One region of the Raoultella sp. genome, then DNA from elsewhere that is predicted to be linked to it. Evidence: predicted binding sites of a transcription regulator. Region 1 holds the regulator's gene; each other region holds the start of a gene.

Region 1 (4,867 bases):
AAAAGAGCGGATTGTTAATCCGCAGATCGGAGGGGGCGGGCCCATTGACTTCAATACCCGCGCGGCCGAGTAATTCGGTTGCAATTCGGTACCAGTCGTCGTCTGGTACGCTTACTTCTTCTATACACGATGAACTCATAGCTTCTCCATCACGCCCAAGTGATCAGAACCTTAAAACAGCGTAGACGCTTTTTTGGCTTTGTGAGAAATCTCACGGAATATCCGTGAAGCTGCTATCCGACGTAGAACAGAGGAAGGGTGATAACCCTTGCCGAAAGGCCTTCCATGGTGAAACGGGATGCATCCTGCTCCCGTTAATCTTAAAAAATAATTTATTTATGTGAAGCCGGATCCAGTATAGGCCGCTGAAATCAGGCTTTCAATAAAAATATATTAGCATGCTAATTACTGAGCCGTAACATCACTGAAATGTGTTTATGCATGTGACGATTCCGTGTTCAGGTAAGTGCTCTGACGTTGCATAAAATAGCCCAGTCCGGCCAGCACAATAGAGACCAGCATCACGCTGGTGGTGGTCTGCAGCGGCGTGGCAATCAGCGCGGAAACCAGCAGACTGGTCAGGAAACACAGGCCGAGTTGCAGCGTGTTTTGCAGCGCGGCGGCACGACCGGTCGCCTGCGGGAACGGCTTCAGCGCCTGGGCGACAACTATCGGGTAAATCCCGCCATTAACAATAGCCATCACGCAGAAGGGAATCATCACCGCAATAATTGAGGCATCCGCCACCATGCCAACCATCCAGGTTGCCGCCACGCTGACGGCGAAAATCACCAGCAGCCAGGGCAACAGTTGTTGACCCTGCCATTTCTGCAGCACCGCGCGGCACCCATAGCCACCGACTAAAAAGGCGATAGTCTGCGGGACATAGCTAAGACCAATGGCGGTTGGACCGTAGCCCATTTCATGGAGAATAAACGGCGACCCGGTCAACCAGGCAAAAAAGCTGGCGGAGCAGGCGGCGTAAATCAGTACGTTTCCGCTGTATTCGCGTGAGCGCAGCAGCGTCATAAAAGTCAGTTTTTCGCGGACGTCACCCTGCGGCCTGACGATCGGCTTCAGGCGTAGGGCGGGGACCATCAGCAGCAGGGCGATGGCAAAAAGGGTAGCAAAAATAGCCTGCCATTCCAGATGGGTGAGCAGCCAACTGCCGAGCAACGGTGCCAGCGCTGGCGATAAGCCCACCAGCGGCATAATGGTGGCGAAAATACGGTTAGTGTGCTGAGCGGGGTAATAATCCGTGACCATCGCCTGCCAGGTCACCGCTGCGGCACAGACGCCGATTGCCTGAATAAAGCGCAGCACCAGCATCAGGGTGGCATCACGCACCCACAGCATCCCCAGACAGCTGATAGCGAAGATAGCCAGCCCGGTCAGCAGAATTGGTTTACGTCCGTAGCGGTCCGAGAGCGGGCCCCAGAACAACTGTCCGATGGCGAAGCCGGCGAGGAACAGACTCAGGCTGGCGCTGACCGATGCCGCAGAGGTATTGAGATCCTGCTGAATAGCCGAAAAGGCCGGCAGATACATGTCGGTGGCCAGGAAACCCAGCACGCTGAGTCCCGCCAGCCACACTAAAAATCCTTTCCCGGGTTGTTGCATAACATTCTCTTATAGATGCAGATATGATGCCGCAGAGTGTAGGGAGTGCATTCTGGCTTGTGAAACGCTAATATTTGCTACATGCATTCAAAATTTTTGCAGGCAGAATATGTGGTCCGAATACTCACTCGAAGTTGTTGATGCTGTAGCCCGCAACGGCAGCTTTAGCGCAGCGGCGCAGGAACTGCACCGCGTACCTTCGGCGGTCAGTTATACTGTACGTCAGTTGGAAGAGTGGCTGGCGGTACCGCTGTTTGAACGCCGCCATCGCGATGTCGAATTGACCCCCGCCGGGCTCTGGTTTTTACAGGAAGGACGATCTGTTATCAAAAAAATGCAGATCACTCGCCAGCAGTGTCAGCAGATAGCCAACGGTTGGCGCGGTCAGCTGTCGATAGCCGTGGATGACATCGTTAAACCAGCCCGTATGCGGCAGATGATTGTCGATTTTTATCGTCACTTTCCGGATGTCGAGCTGATTGTTTTTCAGGAGGTCTTCAACGGCGTCTGGGACGCGCTGGCCGACGGACGCGTGGAACTGGCTATCGGAGCAACCCGTTCGATTCCGGTAGGGGGGCGCTACGCCTTTCGTGATATGGGGATGCTGAGCTGGGATTGCGTGGTGGCGAGCCATCATCCGCTGGCGCAGATGACCGGGCCGCTCAGCGATGACGTGTTGCGCAACTGGCCGTCGTTGGTCCGGGAAGATACCTCTCGCTCATTGCCGAAACGCACGACCTGGCTACTGGATAACCAGAAAAGGGTGGTGGTGCCGGACTGGGAATCATCGGCCACCTGCCTCTCGGCGGGATTGTGCGTAGGAATGGTGCCGAGCCATTTTGCTCGCCCCTGGATTGACCGTGGCGAATGGACCGTGCTGGCGCTGGAAAATCCGTTCCCGGACGCTGCGTGTTGCCTGACTTGGCAGCAGAGTGACGCCTCACCGGCCCTTTTGTGGCTGCTGGATTATCTGGGGGACAGTGAAACGTTAAACCGGGAGTGGCTACGGGCGCCGGAATAGACATAGCCGGCGCCGCACGATTGATTAGCGACGGTAATCGACGAACGGGCCGTCGACGACGGAGCGGCGCTCTACCAGTCGCGGGTGAACCTCGATCGACTGGGACTCTTCACGTTTGTTGACGATACGATCCATCAACATATTGAAGGCCGCTTCCCCCAGCGAATCTTTCGGCTGATGGATGGTGGTCAGCGCCGGGCTGAAATAGCGGGCGTTACGCACGTTATCATACCCGATCAGCGAAATGTCCTGCGGTACGCGCAGACCCATCTCATCCGCAGCACAGATTGCGCCCATCGCCATGATATCGCCGCCGCAGAAGACCGCCGTCGGGCGATGCTGCTGGCTGAGGATCTGCTGCATTGCACGGTAGCCGGATTCAGGCTCGAAGTCCCCCTGAACAATCCAGCTTTCCGGAACGGCAATCTGCGCTTCTTCCATGGCTTTCATAAAGCCGGCCAGGCGCCCGGCGCCGGTGTTACGTTCCAGCGGGCCAGGGATCACGCCGATCTCGCGGTGGCCGCGTTCGACCAGGTAGCGCCCGGCCATATAGCCGCCTTCGAAGGCGTTATCGATCACCGAATCGGTGAAGTCGGCTTTGGATTCACCCCAGTCCATGACCACCATCGGAATATGGCGGTACTCTTCCAGCATGCGGAGCACCGATTCCGGGTATTCAGAACACATAACCAGCATGCCGTCGACACGCTTTTGCGCCATCATCGACAGATAGGCCTGCTGTTTTTCGGGATCGTTCCACGCATTGCCCAAAATCAGAGTATAGCCTTTCTGGAAACAGCTCTTTTCTACAGATTCAATAATCTCAGCGAAATAGGCCGCTTCGCTGCTGGTGGCCAGCAGACCGATCGATTTGGTGTGATTAACCTTCAGGCTGCGAGCAACGGCGCTTGGAGAATAGTGCAGCTCTTTGATCGCCGCCCACACGGCGTTGCGGGTTTCTTCCGCCACGAAACGGGTTTTGTTAATTACATGTGATACTGTTGTAGTGGAAACGTTTGCGCGCTTCGCTACATCTTTAATTGTTGCCATTACTTCTCACTCCAGACCTTGACCTGATCGTCTGATTATCGATACGTAAACGTTTGCCTGTACACACCCTGAATACAATTTTCAACATTGCATCACGTCGGGAAAACGACACAGAACGACAGGAAGGGGTCAATGGCCGATACGCTTTCAAATTAGCGTGGGATTTTGTCCGATCTTGCGGCAAAGGGGAAGAGCAAAAATGTGCATCACCCTAAAACATGGAAGATTTTTGTGCGATATTGTGCAAAAATGAGCAAGCTCACTTTTCGTGTGGGGATAACTGGGGAGAAAAATTGATGGATACCGATTTAAAGTTTTCGCTGACGACAACGATTATTGTCCTGGGGCTCATCGTGGCCGCCGCCCTGACCGCGGTACTGCACTGATTTATCCGGGGGAGAGGCCCCTTTCCCCCGATATCCCGCCATTATTATCAATTTCGCAAAAATCTTTTGCCATTTCGTTTACTTTTGTTTTTTTGTGATTGATGTCATGCTTTTGACTTCTGATGAGATACCGTTGCCGATGACGGTCTGCTGGAGTCATTGAATGAAAATCAACTTTCCCTTGTTAGCGCTGGCGATAGGCGCGTTTGGTATTGGTACCACGGAGTTTTCCCCGATGGGGCTGCTGCCGGTGATTGCCAAAGGCGTCGACGTGTCAATTCCGGCGGCGGGAATGCTGATCAGTGCTTATGCGATCGGCGTGATGGTCGGGGCGCCGCTAATGACTTTGCTGCTCTCTCATCGCGCGCGCAGAAATGCACTGATTTTTCTGATGGCGATCTTCACGCTGGGTAACGTCCTCTCCTCAATGGCGCCGGATTACACTACGCTACTGATTTCACGCATTATCACCAGCCTTAACCACGGAGCTTTCTTCGGCCTCGGTTCGGTGGTTGCGGCGAGCGTGGTGCCGAAACACAAACAGGCCAGCGCGGTGGCGACCATGTTCATGGGGTTGACCATCGCTAATATTGGCGGCGTTCCGGCGGCGACATGGCTTGGCGAAACCATCGGCTGGCGGATGTCGTTCCTCGCGACGGCAGGTCTGGGACTGGTGGCGATGGTTAGCCTGTGGTTCTCGTTGCCTCAAGGCCGCGCTGGTGAACGTCCGAACGTAAAACAGGAGCTTTCCGTGCTGGTTCGTCCGCAGGTGCTCTCCGCGCTGCTGACG
Region 2 (4,867 bases), on a different contig from region 1:
CGGACCGGAAAAAGAAGATGAGTTCTGGCTGGAAGGTCTGCCGGCGCAAAGCCGAATGTTTGGTCTGGAGGATTGCCAGGCCTTGCAGCCGGACCGCTGGCTCAATGAAGGCGACGTCGTCAGCGTGGGGAATATTGCGCTGAAGGTGCTGCACTGTCCTGGGCATACGCCAGGGCACGTAGTCTTTTTTGATGAGGCTTCCCGGCTGCTGATTTCCGGCGATGTGATTTTCAAAGGTGGCGTTGGGCGCAGCGATTTCCCGCGCGGCGATCACGGTCAGTTGATTGAGGCGATTAAACGTAAATTGTTGCCGCTGGGTGATGATGTGACGTTTATTCCCGGTCACGGGCCGATGTCGACGCTGGGTTATGAGCGTCTGCACAACCCTTTCCTGCAGGATGAAATGCCCGTCTGGTAATAACCTTAACGGGATATAAAAAAGGCCGCGTAAGCGGCCTTTTTTATTGCTGGCTGGCGAAATTACAGCACGGCGACAATTGCTTCACACAGCGGCGCCATGTTATCTGGCGTCATGCCTGCAACGTTAATACGCCCGGAAGCCACGGCATAAACTGCGAACTCTTCACGCAGACGCAGTACCTGCTCTTTAGTCAGGCCGCTGAACGAGAACATCCCGTTTTGCTTAGTGATGAAAGAGAAGTCGCGGCTGGCCCCTTTTTCCTGCAGGGTATTGACGAACAGCAGACGCATGCGCTGAATACGCTGACGCATATCGGTCAGCTCTTGTTCCCAGATAGCGCGCAGTGCATCGTTGCTGAGAATTGTCGCCACCACCGACGCACCGTGCGCAGGCGGGTTGGAGTAGTTGGCACGAATCGTCGACTTCATCTGAGTAAAGGCGCGGTCAACGGTCTCGGTATCCGCCGCAACCAGCGTACAGGCACCCACGCGCTCGTTGTACAGGCCGAAGTTCTTCGAATAGGAGCTCGCGACCAGCAGCTCTTTATGCAGCGCAACGAACGCGCGCAGGCCTTCGGCATCTTCTTCCAGACCACGGGCAAAGCCCTGGTAGGCGAAGTCAAACAGCGGCAGCCAGCCTTTTTCAACGGACAGCTCAGCCAGCTGTTGCCACTGCTCCAGCGTAGGATCAATACCGGTTGGGTTATGGCAGCAGCCATGGAACAGAACTACGTCGCCCGCCTGTGCTTCATTGAGGCTTGCCAGCATACCGTCGAAGTCAAGGGTATGATTGGCAGCATCGTAATAGGCATATTCACGAACTTCCAGACCGGCGGAATTGAAGACGCTTTTGTGGTTCGGCCAGCTTGGGTTGCTTACCCAGACGCGCTTAACCGCGGTGTTCTTCGCCAGGAAGTCTGCGGCGACGCGCAGGGCGCCGGTGCCACCAGGCGTTTGGGCAGTACGTGCGCGTTTATCGCTGACGATTGCACTTCCTTTACCGAACAGCAGTTCCTGGGTGCAGCGGCCAAATTCCGCAATACCGTCGATACCCAGATAGTTTTTGGTGGTTTCATTTTCCAGCAGATACTGCTCTGCTTTTTTAACGCTGGTCAGGACCGGGGTTTTACCCGTTTCATCTTTGTAAACACCAATCCCGAGGTTAATTTTAGTCGGGCGGTCATCGGCACGAAACAGATCGGCCAGGCCTAAAATGGGGTCAGCAGGGGCGGCAGTAATGTTCTCAAACATGACGAGGTTCCATTGTGATTACTGAAGGGAATTTCGCTATCAGGGTAACGGGAGATCTACAAATTGCCAACCGTTTGCGACAAAAAGCGAGAAGCTTTTCGAAAGTTACGATCTTTATCTTAGTAATGTAGAAAAGCAGGACCGAAGTCCTGCTTTTTAGGCATATCACGAAGGGGTGTACTGATTAGAACTGGTAAACGATACCCACTGCCGCCTGGTCATCGGTGGACACTTTAGCAGTTTCGGTATAGCTGTTGTCGTCCAGCAGGTTGAATTTGTATGCCGCGTAGACGTTCATGTTCTTGTTGAAGTAGTACCAGGTACCCACTTCGACGTATTTAACCAGGTCAGCATCGCCGCCGGAGAAGCCGGGACGTTCCTGCAGGTTTTTACCTTTAGTCTGAACGTAGCCGATGGACGGACGCAGACCGAAGTCGAACTGATACTGAACAACGGCTTCGAAGTTCTGAGTTTTGCCAGCGAAGTAGTTAGCCTGGTTTTCCGGGGTCATGTTGTAGGTCTGAGAATACATGACCGCAGCGTAGACGTTGTTCGCGTCATACTTAGCGGAGGTTGCCCATGCTTCAGCTCTGTCGCCGTTATCGTCAGCTTTCTGCGCGACGCTGCGGTTGGAGCCAGAGTAACCTGCAGACAGTGCGATACCGTTTGCAAATGCATAGGTCGCAGAGGTGCTAACGCCGTCGCCGTTTTGTTTCTGGATAGCACGGCTGCTGTCGTTTTTACCCTGGTACTGCAGCGCGAAGCTCAGACCGTCAACCAGACCGAAGAAATCAGAGTTACGGTAGGTTGCCACGCCGTTGGTACGGCCGGTCATGTAGTTGTCGGTGTAGTTCCAGCCGTCGCCGCCCCACTCAACCAGCATATCGGTTGCGGATTCAACGTCGTAGATAGCGCCATAGTTACGGCCGTAGTCGAATGAACCGAAATCGCCCGCTTTCAGACCCGCGAAGGCCAGACGAGTTTTGGTCGGCTGGGCACCTTCAACGTTGGACGCATCCATGTTGTATTCCCACTGGCCGTAACCGGTCAGTTGATCGTTGATCTGGGTTTCGCCTTTCAGACCGATACGTGCATAGGTGGTGTCGCCATTATTGGTGTCACCGTTGGTGGTCCAGATGTGTTCACCAACCATTTTCCCGTAGAAGTCCAGTTTGTTGCCGTTTTTGTTATAGATTTCTGCAGCGTTAGCTGCGCCGGCTACCAGCAGGGCAGGGATTACCACTGCCAGAATATTGCGCTTCATCATTATTTATTACCCTCATTAATATTTTTATATGAACACTTGCCACTGCCGCCAATAAGTTCCGTCAATAAAAATTTACAGAACTATTGATGATAGTTTGGTGTCTGAAGGCATCTTTCCATCCGCGCCAGCGTTTCGCTAGCCGGAAAATGCTACCAATGTCGCATATGAGTAACAATAAGAAAAAATATGTAACTAAATGTGTATTTTTTGGAACTTTGTGAACTCAATCAAAATTCCGTTCCACTTTGCTCGCAAAATCAACAAACCATATATATCTATATGAATTAATTATGATTAATTTAGATAAAGACCCATTTGTGCATTTTGTGTCTGCATTTCGCTTTTTTTTTGCTCAGTATTTGTCTTTGCATCTTGTGCTGCGAGAGGTTAAAAAATGAACAAAATTATCAGGCATTTCGTCGAGGAATGCACATAAGGTGCGATTTGTCGTACATGAACAAGCCGTAATAGTGAGTAACATAAATGTTAACTGGAAGGGTTGATGTTTAAATTTCTTGATATTCATTAACAGAGCTTGACATAAAAAAAGGCCAGCTTGCGCTGGCCTTCGGCAATGATAAGATAAATTAATCAGAATGTGGCGTTGCGCGGAGTACGCGGGAACGGGATCACATCACGCACATTTTGTACGCCGGTCACGTAGGCGATCAGACGTTCGAAGCCCAGACCGAAGCCGGAGTGCGGTACGGTGCCGTAACGACGCAGGTCGCGGTACCACCAGTAGTCTTCTTTATTAAGACCCATTTCCGCCATACGCGCGTCAAGCACCTCCAGGCGCTCTTCACGCTGAGAACCCCCGATGATTTCACCAATACCTGGCGCCAGAACGTCCATTGCGGCGACGGTTTTACCGTCTTCATTAAGGCGCATATAGAACGCCTTAATGTCTTTCGGATAGTTTTTCACAACCACTGGCGCTTTGAAGTGTTCTTCCGCCAGGTAGCGCTCGTGCTCGGAAGAGAGGTCCACGCCCCAGTAAACCGGGTTTTCAAACGGCTTACCGCAGTTTTCAAGGATGGTTACCGCGTCGGTATAGTCTACCTGGGCAAAATCGGCAGACACGAAACGCTCAAGGCGATCTATCGCATCTTTATCCACGCGCTCGGCGAAGAATTTCATATCGTCCGCACGTTCTTCCAGTACCGCTTTGAAGACGTATTTCAGCATGGCTTCCGCCAGGCCTGCGACGTCGTTCAGGTTGGCAAACGCGACTTCCGGCTCCAGCATCCAGAACTCCGCAAGGTGGCGGCTGGTGTTGGAGTTTTCGGCACGGAAGGTTGGGCCAAAGGTGTAGATTTTAGACAGTGCGCAAGCATAGGTTTCACCGTTCAACTGGCCGGATACGGTCAGGAACGACTCTTTACCGAAGAAATCTTTATCGAAATCCACTTTGCCCTGATCGTTACGCGGCAGGTTTTCCAGATCCAGCGTGGAAACGCGGAACATTTCACCCGCGCCTTCGGTATCAGAAGCGGTGATCAGCGGCGTGGAAACCCAGAAGAAGCCCTGCTCGTCAAAGAAGCGATGTAGCGCTTGTGCCAGGGTATGACGCACGCGAGCGACCGCGCCGATCAGGTTAGTGCGCGGGCGCAGGTGTGCAACTTCGCGCAGATACTCGATGCTGTGACGCTTAGCGGCCATCGGATAGGTATCCGGATCTTCTACCCAACCGGTCACTTCAACGTGGCTAGCCTGGATTTCAAAACTTTGGCCCTGACCTTGAGATGCCACGATTTTGCCCGTAATGATGACCGAGCAACCGGTGGTCAAGCGCAGCACTTCCTGATTGTAATTGGGCAGAGAATTATTAATAACGGCCTGTACAGGATCAAAGCAGGAACCGTCATAGACGGCCAGGAAGGAAAAGCCAGCTTTTGAATCTCGGCGGGTACGTACCCAACCGCGCAC
Region 3 (4,867 bases), on a different contig from region 1:
CATGCAATTCCCCTTTTCAAGGGGGCATTTCCGCATTAAAACCTATCAATTCTGAGCGATAATATAATTCGCAACTTCTATCATTGACCATTAATCACGGAGCGACGAATGGCAACGCATTTTGCAAGAAGGATACTCAACACCCGAGAGCCGCTATCAACACGCCTGTCAGCGGCCTGTTATCAATACGCAAGGCGCCTGCCTGAGTATCGACAAAGCCGATATTGCGCATCACGGTCACTACTCGCAGAACTACTCTTTATGTTGTATGGCATCAGCGAACTTCCCGAAATGATTGACGAAGAGAATGGAAAACCCGCTTTTCGCGATGAACATCTCCCGCGGTTCTCCATCGCCTATACCGGAAATATCGTCGGTGTCGCGTTAACCACCGAAGGCGATTGCGGCCTGGATATGGAATTGCAGCACGCCTCCCGCGGTTTATATTCATCGCACGACAAGGAACACAATACCTTTGACCGGAATGAGCGTTTGTGGATTAACAATCAGCACGATCCTGACGAAGCGCGCGCCCAGTTGGATGCACTACGTAAAAGCGTGATGAAGTTGACCGGCGAAACCGCCGTTAACCTACAGCTTCTTCCGGGTTCCGGGCGGTTACGAACAAACGGGACGCAATCAATTGAAGCCGTCTGCGACGCCGAAACGGTACTGGTCTGGTCCATCGCCGCCAGCCCGGATATTGGCCAACTAAAAGTCTGGGAATATAGCGGTAAAGAGGGCTGGCGAAGCTTGCCTGGTGCGCAAAGTCGAGCAAAAGAACCGTCAGCCCGACTGATGCGCTTCACCAGTTTACCGGTAGAAAAAGCCTTCTCCCTCAACTGACCGGTTTTACCGGCCATCATGATGCAAAGGAGCAATCATGTCTGATACGTTGAAAGTTGTGACATTACTCGGAAGCCTGCGCAAAGGCTCTTTTAATGGCATGGTCGCACGTACTCTCCCCGGCATCGCGCCGGCGGGTATGGTAGTGTCCGCATTACCGTCCATTGGCGATATTCCTCTCTATGATGCCGACGTCCAGCAGGAAGACGGGTTTCCGCAAAGCGTACAGGATATTGCGCAACAGATTCGCGAAGCCGATGGTGTTGTTATCGTGACACCCGAATATAACTATTCCGTTCCAGGTGGCCTGAAAAATGCGATTGACTGGCTGTCGCGCCTACCTGAACAACCGCTGTCAGGAAAACCGGTCCTGATTCAAACCAGTTCTATGGGCGCAATTGGCGGCGCGCGCTGCCAGTATCACCTACGTCAAATTCTGGTGTTCCTCGACGCGATGGTAATGAACAAGCCTGAGTTTATGGGCGGTGTGATTCAGAACAAGGTCGACCCGCAGTCGGGAGAGGTGGTCGATCAGAGCACGCTCGATCATCTGAGCGGACAGCTGAGCGCCTTTGGCGAGTATATTCAGCGAGTGAAAGCGTAAAAAAAGCCCGGCAGCGCTGTGGACTGCCGGGCTTTTTCATTATACGCGACGCTTAGTGCGCGTCGATAAACACGATTTTCAGCACGAAGAGCAGCGAGACGATTATCACGCACGGGCTGAGATCGCGCAGGCGACCGGTACCAATCTTCATCACGCAGTAAGAGATAAAGCCCAACGCAATCCCTTCGGTAATCGAGAAGCTAAACGGCATCATCACGGCGGTCACAAAGGCCGGCACCGCCTCCGTCAGATCGTCCCACTTCACGCGCGACAGACTGGATGTCATCAGCACACCGACATAGATCAGTGCACCTGCTGCGGCATACGCTGGCACCATGCCCGCCAGCGGTGACAGGAAAATCACCAGCAGGAACAGAATCCCCACCACCACTGCCGTCAGGCCGGTACGCCCGCCTACGGAAACGCCAGAGGAAGATTCAATATAGGCGGTCACTGAAGAGGTACCGATAAAGGAGCCTGCCACCGATGAGATACTGTCAACAAACAGCGCCTGTTTCATCCGCGGGAATTTGCCTTTTTCATCGGCCAGACCGGCTTTATCGGTCACGCCGATCAGGGTTCCGGAGGAGTCGAACAGGTTGACCAGCATAAACGAGAAGATGATGCCCGCCAGACCGAGATTCAATGAGCCAGCCAGATCAACATGGCCAATCACCGACGTAATGCTCGGCGGCGCGGAAACAATACCGGTGTAGTGAACGTCGCCCAGCATCCAGCCCAGCAGCGTCGTGACGATGATGGAGACCAGCACCGCAGCATGAATGTTACGGGAGGCGAGAATAGCGATAATAAAGAAGCCGAGAATCCCCAGCAGCACGCTGTGGGAGGTCAGGTTGCCGATGCTCACCAGCGTGTCTTTGTTTGCGACAATCACGCCAGCATTTTTCAGCCCCATCATGCCGATAAACAATCCAATACCGCTGGTGATCCCCACCCGCAGGCTGACGGGAATATTGGCGATCATCCAGTAACGTACGCGGAAAATAGTCAGCAGCAGCAGACCAACAGCGCCCCAGAAAATAGCGCCCATTCCCACCTGCCACGGCAGCCCCATCGCCTGGACGACGACAAAGGCAAAAAAGGCGTTCAGCCCCATTGCTGGCGCCAGCGCAACCGGCAGGTTAGCAAACAGCCCCATCAGAATACTACCGAAGGCGGCGATCAGGCAGGTCGTCACAAAGACAGCGCTGGTATCCATACCCGCTACGCCAAGAATTTGTGGGTTAACGAAAACAATGTAGACCATTGTCAAAAAGGTGGTGAAACCTGCTATCGCTTCAGTACGTGCCGTCGTGCCGTGCTCACGTAGTTTGAATACGCGCTCCAGCAGACCCTGGCCAGAAGACTGGCTGGTGTGTTGTTGACTCATTATCGGTTTCCGAACAAAAGGAGGGAAAATTCGTCGCTATCCTATACCAAAATGCGACACCGGGTGCAGTTGTATGGTAATTTTTTTCATTGAATTTGCCTATACGGCAACGATTGCGTCTTGTGAACAGGCAGGACGAAAACGTTAACTTGTAAAAATGGAAACGGCATGTCCCAAATAGAAGCCCTGTTTTTCGACTGTGACGGCACGCTGGTCGACAGCGAGGTAATCTGCTCCCGCGCCTACATTCACATGTTCAGGGAATTCGGCATTACGCTGGATTTAGAAGAGATTTTTAAGCGCTTCAAAGGTGTAAAGCTGTACGAGATTATCGACACCATTAATGCAGAGTACGGCGTTAATCTGGACAAAGCGACCCTTGAGCCGGTTTATCGCGATGAAGTCGCACGCCTTTTTGATACCGAGCTGGAAGTCATCCCAGGCGCACAGGCGCTGCTGGATGCGGTAAACGTGCCAATGTGCGTGGTCTCTAACGGCCCGGTCAGTAAAATGCAGCACTCGCTGGGAAGAACCGGCATGTTGCGCCATTTTCCCGACCGACTGTACAGCGGTTACGATATTCAGCGCTGGAAGCCCGATCCGGCACTGATGTTCCATGCGGCAAAAGCGATGAACGTTAACGTCGAAAACTGCATTCTGGTTGATGATTCCAGTGCCGGCGCGCAGTCGGGTATCTCAGCAGGCATGGAGGTATTCTATTTCTGCGCCGACCCGCATAATAAACCAATCGTACATCCGAAAGTGACGACCTTTACCCGCCTCGAAGAGCTACCTGAGCTATGGCAGGCACGCGGCTGGAATATAACGCGAAAAACATTAAAAAAGGATTTTTTATGAGGCAGACTAAACCGTTGCCTATCTTTAAATATCATCCCGCTCCCCTGGAAACAGGGGCATTCGCGCAGGACAAAACCGTGGTTTGCCAATGCTGCGAACAACAGACTTCGGTTTATTACACCTCGCCGTTCTACTGTGTGGAAGACGTGGAGCACCTCTGTCCGTGGTGTATAGCCGACGGCTCTGCGGCGGAAAAATTTAAAGGCTGCTTTCAGGACGAATGCAGCATTGAAGGCATCCAGGGACAGTTTGATGAAGAGGGTGAATTTAACGGCAGCTTTATAAGCCCTTATAGTGAAGAGCAGGAATTTGAGCTAAAAAGCCGCACGCCCGGCTATCGAGGCTGGCAACAGGAGTTCTGGCTCGCTCACTGTGGCGATTTCTGCGCCTTTCTTGGCTATGTCGGCTGGGAAGAGATAAAAGATCGTCTCAGCGAGTTTGCCGATCTTGCGGACGATTGCGCACAGTTTGGTCTGAAGTATGAAGATCTGGCGAAATATTTGCGTAATGACGGCGATTGCCAGGGATACCTGTTCAGCTGCCTGAGCTGCGGTAAATTGCGCCTCTGGGCAGATTTTTCATAATAGACCGCCCCATGCCGGGTTAACTGGAATGCCAACAGGGCTGCCGTATTGGGATGATTTTATTATGGAGAGGATTTCGCCAAAATCATTCTGCTGCCGGCCAGCCCTGACAACGATGCGGAAACCAGAATTCTCGTCCCCCCGAATGCAGCGCGCTGTGCCTGCCCGGCTACCGATCCGCATAAGGCTGCGAACACCTGGCCAGCTAAGCGCAGCGCGAGCCGTCCTGCGATATTAGCGACTCAATTCCGCAGCCGCCGCTTTATCAGCCACAATCACCAGTGAAGGATGCAGTTTCAACACCGATGCCGGAACCTGATCGCTGACCGGGCCTTCCACCACCTGCTTAAGGGCTTGCGCCTTCGCCGCGCCGCTGACAATTAGCAGCAGATTTTTCGCCGCCATCACGCTTTTCGGTCCCATTGTGATGTAGCTATCCGGTACCACCGAGAAATCGCCGCCCATCTCAGCATCAGCGACAAGACCCACCATATCCCCGGTAATCGGGACTTCAACCGTCGCATCATGGAAACGCGTGGTGCCAGGCAAGTTGCCGCAAAAATGGCCATCAGCACCGAGGCCCAT
Region 4 (4,867 bases), on a different contig from region 1:
AAGACTTGAAGCGCTTGTTGCGACCGGCGATCGCCTTCAGCTCCGCCAGCGCAGCGAATTCGGTAGTCGCGTCACCCACCTGAGGAGGGGTCGCCAGCTGAATATCCTGCGGCACAATCTGGCCAATCAGGGCGTTAAGCGAATCGGCGCCAACGGTGTTCAGCATCTCCTGCTGTTGCTGAGCATCCGGACCGATGTGACGTTCAATAAAGGCGCCGCGGTTTTCAAGCTGACCTAAAGTCTGAGTCATGAGCGATGGTTCCTGAAACGTGCAGTGAATCGTATGTGTCTTTACTTACCTGAACAGGTAAAAATCCTTCACGCTGCTGGCAGCAGATGCCCGCAGCGTGGAGGGGTAAGATATTTACTCGTTTTCCAGCAGCGCCGCATAGGCAGCCGCGTCAAGCAGGGCCGCAACCTGTGCTTCATCGCTGGCCTTAATTTTAAAGATCCAGCCATCCGCGTACGGGTCACTGTTTACCAGCTCCGGAGAGTCATTCAGTTCTTCGTTCACCGCCACAATCTCGCCGCTAATCGGGGCATAAATATCAGACGCCGCTTTCACCGACTCGGCAACCGCACAGTCGTCACCCGCTTCAACGGCTGCGCCGATGTCCGGCAGATCGACGAAAACCATATCGCCAAGCAGTTCCTGGGCATGTTCGGTGATCCCGACGGTGTAGGTGCCATCAGCTTCTTTGCGCAGCCATTCGTGTTCTTTACTGTATTTCAGTTCTGCTGGTACGTTGCTCATCAATTAATCTCCAAAAAAGGGGAATCACACCACGGCTTTGCCGTTGCGTACAAAAACAGGTTTAGTCACTTTTACCGGCATTTCGCGGTTGCGAATCTGCACAATGGCCGTCTCGCCGATACCGGCCGGTACGCGCGCCAACGCGATACTGTAGCCCAGCGTCGGAGAGAAGGTGCCACTGGTGATAATACCTTCTTTCTGATTACCGTCGGCATCGCTAAAGCGCACCGGCAAACCGCCGCGCAGGACGCCTTTCTCGGTCATCACCAGCCCCACCAACTGCTCGGTACCTTTTTCACGCTGCAGTTCCAGCGCTTCGCGACCGATGAACGCACGATCGGAGGGTTCCCAGGCAATGGTCCAGCCCATATTCGCCGCCAGCGGAGAGATGCTTTCATCCATCTCCTGGCCATACAGGTTCATCCCCGCTTCCAGACGCAAGGTATCGCGAGCGCCCAGCCCACACGGCTTCACGCCAGCGTCCAGCAGACCACGCCAGAAATCAGCAGCCTGCTCATTCGGCATGGCGATTTCGTACCCGGTTTCACCGGTATAACCGGTCGTGGCAATAAACAGATCGCCAGCCTGCACGCCAAAGAACGGTTTCATCCCTTCGACAGCCTGACGCTGTGCGTCGGTGAACAGCGTTGCCGCTTTCGCTTTCGCCTGCGGCCCCTGTACGGCAATCAGGGAAAGATCGTCACGGACGGTCATCTCAAGACCATAGGGTTCAGCCTGCTGGGTAATCCAGGCGAGGTCTTTTTCACGGGTGGCTGAGTTAACCACAAGGCGGAAATAATCTTCACTAAGGAAATAGACAATCAGATCATCGATGACGCCAGCGGACGCGGTAAGCATGCCGGTATACAGCGCTTTGCCAGGCACCGTCAGCTTCGCGACGTCGTTAGCCAGCAGATAGCGCAGGAACTCCCGAATGCGGCTGCCGTGGAAATCGACGATGGTCATGTGCGAAACATCGAACATCCCGGCGTCGCCTCGCACCGCGTGGTGCTCATCAATCTGGGAACCGTAATGCAGCGGCATCATCCAGCCATGGAAGTCGACCATGCGCGCACCGCACAGCGTGTGTTGTTCATACAACGGAGTCTGTTGAGCCATCTTTTCCTCATCGAATAAAACGGAACCAGCTACTGGGTTGGGCGATGTCATTGGGGCAATTTCGCACCACGAAATCCACCGTCGTCGCCATGTCAGGGCGCCGACGCAAACGTTCTCTTTTGCCTGAACTTACCACCGAACCCGGCGCTAAACCATAAGCAAAATCAGGACATCACATTAGCTTATGACTAAAAGTCGCTAAAAAGACCACAGAATTATTGACTGGAAATAAGCGATTTATTCCACACAAAAATAACACCACAGACTAATAAAACCGAGAATGATGGTATTTTATGCGATAAAAGAGGGCTGTTTTCTTTTTCAAAAAAATAGAGACATTAATAAAACTAATGCGAAAAAATAGGTGAAATTAGATTATTTCAAATGAGAGGAGAAAACCCGGCACCGGGGCCGGGAGAGAGAAGTGTGACGCGCTTAACGTAACCAGGCCGGAAGATCGTTTAAGCCCATCGCCTGGCGAATCAACTGCGGTTTGACGCCGGGTAGCGTATCCGCCAGTTTGAGGCCAATATCGCGCAGCAGTTTCTTCGCCGGGTGACTGCCGGAGAACATTTCGCGAAAGCCCTGCATCCCCGCCAGCATCATCGCGGCGCTGTGCTTGCGGCTACGTTCATAGCGACGCAGATACAGGTACTGACCAATATCTTTGCCCTGCGCATGCAGACGGCGGAGTTCATCGATCAGTTCCGCTGCATCCATAAAGCCCAGATTCACTCCCTGCCCGGCCAGCGGGTGAATGGTGTGCGCGGCATCGCCAACCAGCACCAGGCGATGCGCCGCGAACTGGCGCGCGTAGCGGCCGGTCAACGGGAAAGTCTGACGCTCGCTTGCCAGCTGGCACAGGCCAAGCCGGTTATCGAAGGCAATATTCAGCGCCTGATTAAACGCCGCCTCATCAACCTGCTGCATCCGCTGTGCTTCCTGCGGCGATAGGGACCAGACGATCGAACACAGATGCGGATCGCTCAGCGGCAAAAACGCCAGAATGCCGTCGCCGTGGAACGCCTGACGGGCAATCGCCTGGTGCGGATCTTCGGTACGAATGGTGGCAACCAGCGCATGATGGCGATAGTCCCAGAATGTCAGCGCTATATCCGCTTTGTTGCGCAACCACGAGTTCGCACCGTCTGCACCGACCACCAGCCTGGCGGTCAACATCTTGCCATCCTGCAAGCTGAGAAACGCTTCGTTTTCTCCCCACGCCACCTGCTGCAACTGAGCCGGGGCCAGCAGGGTGACGTCGGCGCAGCGCTGCGCCTTTTGCCACAGAGTATAGTGAACGACCGCATTTTCAATAATATGGCCAAGGTGGCTGAAGCCCATACTCTGGTCATCAAAGCTGATATGGCCAAAGCTGTCCTTATCCCACACTTCCATACCGTGATAACAGCTGGCGCGCCGGGCGATAATCTCCGGCCAGACATCCAGCCTGCTAAGCAGTTTTTCGCTGGCGGCGTTAATGGCCGATACCCGCAGCGCTGGCGGCGCATCGGCGTTTAACGGCTGCGGCTCGACTTGTTCCAGCACTGCAACCCGCAGCCCGCTCCCCTGCAAACCGCAGGCTACCGCCAGGCCCACCATGCCACCGCCAACAATGGCAACATCAACACTTTGCACGTTCAACTCCTTAACGAGGAACCCAACCGAGGGTACGCTGCGCCAGCGCGTCGCGCGCCGGGGTAAATAATTCCATCGCCATCAGACCCACGTTACGCCCCACCACCAGCGGCGCCCAGTGATTAGCAAACAGATGCACCAGCCCATCGGTCACACCGATGGTCGTGGCCTTATCATCTGCTCGTCGCGCCTGATAGCGACAAAGAAGCGAGTAATCGCCGGGATCCTGCCCGGTAGCGCAGGCCTGCGCCAACGTTTCCGCCAGGCTCATCACATCCCGCAGGCCGAGATTAAAGCCCTGCCCGGCGATGGGATGCAGCGTTTGCGCCGCATTCCCGACCAGCACCAGGCGATGGGAAATCGGGCGCGTAGCGGTAGTCAACGCCAATGGGTAAACGCTGCGCTTCCCGACATGGGTGATCCGTCCCAGCCGCCAGCCAAACGCCTGCTGCAGCTGCTCGCAAAATTTCGCGTCAGACCACCCCAGAACCTCATCATGCTGTGACTGCGGGTGGCACCATACCAACGAACAGCGCCCATGTGACATCGGCAGCATGGCCAGCGGCCCATGTTCGGTGAAGCGTTCAAAAGCGCGCCCTTCATGGGGCAACGCTGTGCTGACGTTGGCAATAATCGCCAGTTGTTCGTAAGGCTGCTGCTGCCAGCTCATACCGCAGCGGGCACCCAGCGTGGAACGCGAGCCGTCGGCGGCGACCAGCAGTTGACCTTCGATCGTTTCGCCGCTATCCAGAGTGATGCTGACGCCCTTCTCCCATCGGGTGACGTCTTCGACTGTCGCCGGGCAGTGCAAGGTAATCCCCGGCGCTTCGCGCAATTGCGCGAACAATCGCTGGCCAATATCGTGCAATTCCACCACCTGGCCTAGCGCCGCCAGACCGTAATCCTGCGCATCGAGGGTCACGAATCCCGCATGCCCGCGGTCGCTGACGTGAACGCGCTGAATCGGCGTCGCGCAACCGGCAATGCCTTGCCAGATGCCGGTACGCGCCAACTGCTGGCAAGTCCCCGCCGACAGCGCAATCGCGCGGGCATCAAAACCCGGATGCTGCGACGAATCCGGCTGTGCCGCCTCGACCAGATGGACCGGCAGCGCGCCTTGGGTTAAGCGCGAGAGAGCCAAAGCCAGCGTTGCCCCGGTCATCCCTCCGCCAACGATCAGGACGCTCATGACCGCCGCACCGCCGCCATCAGCGCCTCAATATCGTCGGCTTTTTTCACCACGCCAGCGGTCAGGTTTTCGTTACCGTTTTCAGTAATGACAATATCGTCTTCAATACGCACGCCAATGCCGCGATACTGTGGCGGCACATCGGCGTCGACGGCAATATAGAGACC

What was found. Region 1 encodes PurR, which represses purine synthesis genes. Its sites were predicted from a motif close to CANGCAAACGTTTGCNTG; they were not measured.
Region 2: the regulator PurR is predicted to act here: its motif matches at 1,735-1,752, upstream of ACZAHD_RS12560 (amino acid aminotransferase).
Region 3: the regulator PurR is predicted to act here: its motif matches at 2,975-2,992, upstream of ACZAHD_RS15485 (NCS2 family permease).
Region 4: the regulator PurR is predicted to act here: its motif matches at 1,976-1,993, upstream of gcvT (glycine cleavage system aminomethyltransferase GcvT).

Annotation. Positions count from the first base shown of each region.
Region 1 is NZ_JBCNNS010000080.1:10,498-15,364, reverse strand. It holds gene cfa (cyclopropane fatty acyl phospholipid synthase) at 1-139, opposite strand, end outside; gene punC (purine nucleoside transporter PunC) at 436-1,620, opposite strand; gene punR (DNA-binding transcriptional activator PunR) at 1,730-2,641, shown strand; gene purR (HTH-type transcriptional repressor PurR) at 2,666-3,691, opposite strand; gene cydH (cytochrome bd-I oxidase subunit CydH) at 3,988-4,077, shown strand; gene ACZAHD_RS14715 (MFS transporter) at 4,241-4,867, shown strand, end outside.
Region 2 is NZ_JBCNNS010000061.1:10,017-14,883, reverse strand. It holds gene ACZAHD_RS12565 (MBL fold metallo-hydrolase) at 1-418, shown strand, start outside; gene ACZAHD_RS12560 (amino acid aminotransferase) at 481-1,671, opposite strand; gene ACZAHD_RS12555 (porin) at 1,856-2,938, opposite strand; gene asnS (asparagine--tRNA ligase) at 3,530-4,867, opposite strand, start outside.
Region 3 is NZ_JBCNNS010000088.1:9,552-14,418, reverse strand. It holds gene ACZAHD_RS15495 (4'-phosphopantetheinyl transferase family protein) at 109-846, shown strand; gene ACZAHD_RS15490 (NADPH-dependent FMN reductase) at 884-1,450, shown strand; gene ACZAHD_RS15485 (NCS2 family permease) at 1,503-2,840, opposite strand; gene yieH (6-phosphogluconate phosphatase) at 3,009-3,698, shown strand; gene cbrC (PF03691 family colicin E2 tolerance protein CbrC) at 3,695-4,282, shown strand; gene ACZAHD_RS15470 (glucosamine-6-phosphate deaminase) at 4,517-4,867, opposite strand, start outside.
Region 4 is NZ_JBCNNS010000095.1:2,672-7,538, reverse strand. It holds gene gcvP (aminomethyl-transferring glycine dehydrogenase) at 1-250, opposite strand, end outside; gene gcvH (glycine cleavage system protein GcvH) at 365-754, opposite strand; gene gcvT (glycine cleavage system aminomethyltransferase GcvT) at 779-1,873, opposite strand; gene ubiI (FAD-dependent 2-octaprenylphenol hydroxylase) at 2,309-3,511, opposite strand; gene ubiH (2-octaprenyl-6-methoxyphenyl hydroxylase) at 3,522-4,700, opposite strand; gene pepP (Xaa-Pro aminopeptidase) at 4,697-4,867, opposite strand, start outside.